3 regions of the Nodularia spumigena CCY9414 genome follow, and region 1 is predicted to be linked to each of the others. Evidence: predicted binding sites of a transcription regulator. Region 1 holds the regulator's gene; each other region holds the start of a gene.
The links. The regulator NtcA, encoded in region 1, controls nitrogen genes in cyanobacteria. The targets are predictions, from matches to a motif close to TNTGTANNNNNNNNTACANA.
Positions count from the first base shown of each region.

Region 1 (2,277 bases):
AATTCTTTCAGGCGAGATTCCCTTGTGGCTATCACTTGCTCTCGCGAAGCAATTTCTTGATTGCGTTGTTTGATTAGTCCATCGAGTTGGGCAATTTTGCGATCGCGCTGGTCAATAGCTGTTTTAGCTTCCTCAATGGCTGTTTTCGCTTGGGCATAAAGTCGTTCCCGTTCTGCCTTCAGTTCTTCAATAGCCCCCTGCAAAGTCTCTCTTTGATCGTAAACGCTTTGCAGTTCAGTTAAGGCTTGTTTATATTGATTTACTACTTCACCTAACTGCTTTTGGGTACGTTGAAGTTGAGTTTCTGTTGCTTTTTGTTTAGCGTTAGCTGCTTGCAAAGACTGATTAATTACCTGCAACGCTTGCTGTGCCTTGTTTTTTTCAATTCTAGCGGTGCTTAACTCAGTCTCTACCTGACTTTTCTCAGTTTCCGCAATTTGGAGCTGTTCCCGGTTGTTTCGCAGGTCTTTTTGAATATCTTCTAGCTCAAATACCCCCTGCCGCAATCCTTCATCAGCAGCAAATAATATGCCTAATGTTGAGGCCGAAATCAATGCCCCCGTAAAGATTGTTACCAATACAGCCGTTTTTTTAGGACGCAGGTTAAACAGTGAGAGGCGTGCTTTGCCAACTCGTGTGCCAATGCGATCGCCCACGGTGGCAATTACGCCCCCCAAAATTAAAATCGCTGCGATCAGGATGTACCCGGTGGTCATCTTTAGCTACCGAATTGGTTCCAGATACAGCCTACTACTTTCATTCATTACCTTGCAGAGGATGGAAAATAGGCAATAGCTGAAATTACTCACGATTGTAGACTTACCTCCAGCTATGGGTGTCATTTTTAAGAACACAACACTTGCCACTCCACCTCCGAGATTGCTTTTAAGTGAACTGCCTACTTAAGGTAACAGGTTTATGCACAGTAATCTTCTTTTTGTGGATAGAAATCATCTCTTTTTCACGCAAGTCCCCTAGTAAGCGAGTCACGGTGACACGAGTAGAACCAATTGCTTCAGCGATCGCCTGATGAGATAGCTTCAGATCAATCGTAATCCCATCTGCACAAGGAACACCAAAATCACGACAAAGAATTAACAAAAAACTCACCAATCTCGAACCCATATCCCGGTGAGCCAAGGTTTCAATCATCATCTCTGTTTGTAAAATCCGCGAAGAAAGGCCGCGCAGCATCAACATTGATAATTCTGGATTTTCCTTAAACGCTTGCTCTACCTGTTCAATTGGCGCTGACAGTAACTCTACAGGCGTAAATGCCACTGCATGGTAAAATCTATCTGACTTATTTCCTGTCAGTAATGACAGCACACCAAAAACACTATTTTCCCGCAGCAGTGCTACCGTTATTTCCTCTCCTGCCTCGTACACCCTGGAAAGTTTCACAGCACCCTTCAAAAGAAAATAAACTCGTTCAGCAGGATCGCCGGGAAAAAATATTGTTTTATTGCGTTCAAACGTTTCTACAACTGGAGGAAATGCTCCGGTCGCCATCTGACGAAATACATTTGCTAGGGCTTTATCTTGTGTCACGATCATCTCCCTTCCCCTACCCAATGCCGGAAAAACAAAAACTGATTACCTAAGAATACACCTGAAAAATCAATAAAGCACCGTCAACCTTTCTGTACATTCCTATACTCAAATCCATAACTTCATAGTTATTTGTTCATAATGATACATAATTTTTGCTGTTTTTAGCTAGTAGTTGTTATAAGTTCTCGCACAGTTGTGGTCGTCAGGTTTTTTCCCAAAAAGTTCACGATATCTTGAGAATATCTTCAGGATTATCTGGAGAAACTTTTCAGAAAACAGTTCTCCTGATGATCATTTTTGCAAATTATGTGCAGAAGCAAGACAAACTCGCCTCAGATTCTAGTATTGTAAATATGCTCCTAATGATTGATCACATTCATAATTTATATGCTTAATCTGACTGGAAAAAACGCCTTAGTTACAGGAATTGCCAATAACCGCTCCATTGCTTGGGGGATTGCTCAACAACTGCACAAAGCCGGAGCCAACTTGGGTATTACTTACCTACCAGATGAGCGAGGCAAAATGGAGAAAAAAGTGGCGGAATTGGTAGAACCACTCAACCCCAGCTTATTTGTTCCCTGTAATGTCCAAGACGACGCACAGGTCGAATCTACCTTTGAAGCCGTCCGGGATAAGTGGGGAAAATTGGACATCCTCATCCACTGTTTAGCCTTCGCTAACAGAGACGATTTGACTGGTGGTTTTAGCGAAACCTCACGT
Region 1 covers NZ_CP007203.1:252,630-254,906, forward strand. The annotation lists gene NSP_RS01150 (DUF3084 domain-containing protein) at 1-716, opposite strand, end outside; gene ntcA (global nitrogen regulator NtcA) at 886-1,557, opposite strand; gene fabI (enoyl-ACP reductase FabI) at 1,942-2,277, shown strand, end outside.

Region 2 (2,277 bases), 2.6 Mb from region 1:
AATCAATACAATAATAATTTAGTTATGGATACTGCAATTGTCCCATCTACGTTGCTGCTCACCTTGTTGTTATTAGTGGGGCTGTTTTTCTTTATTCGCGCCTCAACCAAAGACCGCACAACAAAAGCACAACTTGTATCTGAACAAGATGAAACTGCTTTAATGGCCCAGGTTAAGGAGTATTTTCGCTCACGTTCTTACCAAGTAGCAGCAATAGACCGAGAAAAAAATCAAGTCATTTTTGAAGGTTTTGTTCAACCGAGTTGGTTTTTAGCAGTGTTTTTAACACTGTTAGCATCTGCGGGTATGCTCTGTCTAGCATTAGTTTTATGGCTGCTTTTTCCTAACTTCGGTCCTTTGTTTCTCGGATTAGTACTACTGTCACCTTTAAGCGGGCTGTTTTATTGGCAAAAAGCCGGAAGATTTGAAAAGGTATCGTTCCAGATAGAAGAAGCAAACCAGGGTGAATTACCCTCTCCAAGTAAAATTACTATAATTGCCCATCGAGATGAACTCATGGAGTTACAGAGGGTTTTACAGTTAAAATCTGCGGAATAAACATGAGGGAGGAGGACAAAGTTGGCAGGGCTATATAAGTTTTCCCTACGACAATGGCATCGCAGGGAAAATATTATATCTGTTTACAGAGCCTCTTAGGCAATCCATTAGGGGAGAGCGCAACTCAACTCTCACTTGCGGATGCATTTTGCTCTATCTGACTCCCCTGTGCATCATTTGACTAGAGATCAACCTATACAAACTAACGTGGTTTGAGAAGAAGTTGATTTTCCAATTAAGTGCGATTAACTCGACTGGATATACTGGCAAATCAGTTACAAACTTAAAAAAAACAAAAACTTTGCATAAACTGAGCAACTTTACCAGTTAAATGATTGTCAGAAGCCACATTAGGTTACTTTAAGATAACCATTTATAATTTAGCGGCTACTAGCCATAGCCACTGGTTCTATACCTGCTGGAGATTCTAATGTCCGCAGGCTGGGAAACAAGAAATGGTTTTCTTCTACGTATTGAGCGCCAAACAGCCCTTTTTCTGCCCAGAAATAACGGTCTGTGGTGTGTTCATTTCGCTTTACAAGTAGCAATGCGGGTGGCGCGATTCCTTCAGCTTGAATGAATTTTCTCGCTGCTGTCACAGGTTTTTCTTCGCCACTTTCGATGCTATATTGAGGCACGTGTTCTAGAATGCGTCGTCCTTCTTGGCGACGACGACTTTTCCGCTTACGTCTTCTAGCCAAACTATTTTCCTCCTCTTTCAAGCTATAGATTGTAGTTATAGCTACAAAATCCGTCGCAATTATATAAGTTCTAGTTCAAAATATCAATAGTTTTTAAAGTTTTGATACATAAGAAATAATATATGAAGTTGGTAACGCATATAATCCCCTGGTGCAAACCATTACTGCAAAGATTTAGTTAAGCTTTATTAAAAGAGTAAGAAAAAATAAAGCAACTTCCTTCTATCTTCCCTCAAATTCTGTGATCCTGAGCAAAAGCTAAAAATGTTAATGTCTGCCAGTTCAGATTTTGTTGCTCTATGTCGAGAGCAAATAGCACTGCTAACCCAAGGGCTGGGCGCTTCTTTGAGTGTTGTTTACTTAACACAAGAATTGGTAGATGCTCCGTCTGGTGAGGCGAAACTAATTCCTGTGGTGGTTTACCCGGAGACAGCAGTATTACAACCAGGGGCAGAAATTGCTCAGGCGACAGTAGCCGATGTTTTGGTAGTACCTCAGCCAGACAGTAAGTTATTGAAAGCCGGGACGGGATCACCGATTTCATCACAGGACACAAAAAAACCAGATGCTGAACAACCAGATTTAAATCAGGAATCTCCTCTGAGTGAACGCCAAATTGTGCTGCCTTTGATCCATGAAGGTGTGATGATGGGGCTATTGGTGACGGGTAGAGAAGATCGGGCATGGAATGAACAAGAGCAAAGCGAAATTCAAAAAATAGCCCAAACGCTGGCGATCGCCTGTATTCTAGATCAACGTCGAGCTTGGTTACAGCATCAGCTACATCAACAACAAATTCTCCAAGAACAGCAGCGAGATTTGCTCGATAACCTGCTGCACCAATTTCGTAACCCCCTGACAGCAATCAGAACCTTTGGCAAACTGCTATTAAAACGACTGCGAGCAGGTGATCCCAACCGAGACGTAGGAGCGAATATCGTCCGGGAAAGCGATCGCCTCGAAGAATTGCTGCAACAATTCGATCAAGTAATTGATTGGACAGAGGCCGATTTCGCGC
Region 2 covers NZ_CP007203.1:3,159,185-3,161,461, reverse strand. The annotation lists gene NSP_RS13685 (cofactor assembly of complex C subunit B) at 25-558, shown strand; gene NSP_RS13680 (DUF3155 domain-containing protein) at 939-1,259, opposite strand; gene NSP_RS13675 (GAF domain-containing sensor histidine kinase) at 1,524-2,277, shown strand, end outside.
Region 2: NSP_RS13680 (DUF3155 domain-containing protein) is a predicted target of NtcA. The motif match lies at 1,288-1,307, and genes of this name have one in related genera.

Region 3 (2,277 bases), 330 kb from region 1:
GATACTTTTTTCTTTGTCAATCCTTAAGCAAGATTGCTTGGGGGAAGAAATTTTCCAATGACCAATGACCAATGACTAATGACTAATGACTAAGGATAAAGACCTCTATCAGCCAGCGCCTGTGCAACTCTACCCACACCCAAAGTATAGGCTGCTAATCGCAGAGGAATTTGCCGTATCTTTGACTGCTGAATCACTTGGTGATAAGCTTGCACCATTAACTTTTCCATTTCATGATTCACACGTTCTTCATCCCAAAACAGATAAGAAAGACCCTGCACCCACTCTAAATAACTGACAACGACACCCCCAGCATTGGCTAAAATATCTGGTAACACAGTTACACCATGCGTTTCTAGAAATTGGTTCGCTTCCAAAGTCACTGGACCATTAGCTGCTTCTGCGACAATTTGCGCTTGTATTTGATGCACATTTTCTGTGGTAATTTGATTCTCCAAAGCTGCTGGAATTAAAACGTCGCAATCTAAAGTTAATAAATCTGCATTGCTAATGGGTGTTGTTTGCGGAAACCCTGCAATACTTTTATGATTTTCGGAAGCGTAGGCTTTTAATGCCGGAATGTCAAGACCATCTGGGGAATAAATACCCCCTGAACCTGTGGAAACAGCTAAAATCTTCGCTCCCTCTTTGTGTAACAATTCTGCTGCTGCACCTCCGACATTACCGAAACCCTGAATCACTACTCGCACTCCTGCAAGGGATTTACCTTGGGTGGCTAATGCTTCACGGACAATAATCATTACACCTCTACCCGTGGCCATTTCCCTTCCCAAGGAACCACCAATAGAAAGAGGTTTACCAGTAACCACTCCGGGGACAGCATGACCAACGTTTACAGAATAAGTATCCATCATCCAAGCCATTTCACGGGCGGAAGTACCCATATCTGGGGCGGGAATATCTACAGAGGGGCCAATATCTTTAATTAATTCGCTGATATAGCGGCGACTGATTCTTTCTAATTCGCCCACACTATAAGTTTTGGGATTTATGGCTATTCCTCCCTTTGCACCGCCATAAGGTATACCCAATAACGCACATTTCCAAGTCATCAGCATGGCTAAGGCGGAAACTTCCCGCAGTGTCACGGCTGGATGGTAACGAATTCCACCTTTATAAGGGCCTAAAATATCAGAGTGCTGCACCCGATGTCCCGCTAAAACCTGGATTTCACCATTATCTAGCTTCACGGGTATGGAAACTGTGACTACTTTGCGGGGATTACTGAGAATTGCCAAGACACCTTGATCTAGCTTTAATTCTTTACCTGCTGCATCTAAGTAACTACACGCTTGATCAAATGGGCAAATATGTGCTGGAGTGGCAGCTTCCAACGGTAAGGGAGATGTTAACACCATAAACTTTTCTCCTAGTCGCGGTATCTTCGCGTACCGGATATGTATGCGCTTATCTTATCCTAGACTGGATAAAAATGGCAATTTTGTAGTTTTTGTGACAATTTAATCAAGTCTTAGTTTTTTTTCAGAATTGCTTAAAGGATGGCGATCGCATTCATTGAGTATTAGGATAATCATAAAGATGAGTATATTTTTATGGAAACCACTAATTCCCAGACTCAAAATAAACTACCGCTTCCCCCTGGCAATTTGGGGCTACCTTTGATTGGCGAAACAATTAGCTTTTTGCGTGACCCAGAATTTGCTGAACAGCGATACCAGCAATACGGACCCATCTTCAAAACTCATTTATTTGGACAACCTACAATTATGATGATTGGGGCTGAGGCTAATCGTTTTTTATTCAGCAATGAAAACCAAAATTTTACGATAAGTTGGCCTGATAGTACGAAAACTCTGCTAGGGCCAGCATCTTTAGCATTACAAACAGGAGGTACACACCAAAAGCGCCGCAAGTTGCTTTCCCAAGCCTTTCAACCAAGGGCGTTAGCTGGGTATACAAGCAAAATGGAGGAAATTACCCACAATTATTTACATAAATGGCAACGCATGGGTACTTTCAAATGGTATCCTGAATTGAGAAATTATACCTTTGATGTGGCTTGCAAGTTACTCATAGGAACAGATGCGGCATCTGATAGCCATTTTGGTGAGTTATTTGAAGAGTGGTGTGCGGGTTTATTCACTATTCCCATAAATTTACCTTGGACTAAGTTTGGTCGGGCGTTGCGTTGTCGTCAGCAGCTATTGGTCAAAATTGAAGAAATTATCCTGCAACGTCAACAACAGCCTCATTCCGATGCAGATGCTTTGGGGCTGCTTCTACAAGCCGAAGACG
Region 3 covers NZ_CP007203.1:5,381,936-5,384,212, forward strand. The annotation lists gene NSP_RS23250 (Glu/Leu/Phe/Val family dehydrogenase) at 90-1,379, opposite strand; gene NSP_RS23255 (cytochrome P450) at 1,575-2,277, shown strand, end outside.
Region 3: NSP_RS23250 (Glu/Leu/Phe/Val family dehydrogenase) is a predicted target of NtcA. The motif match lies at 1,462-1,481, and genes of this name have one in related genera.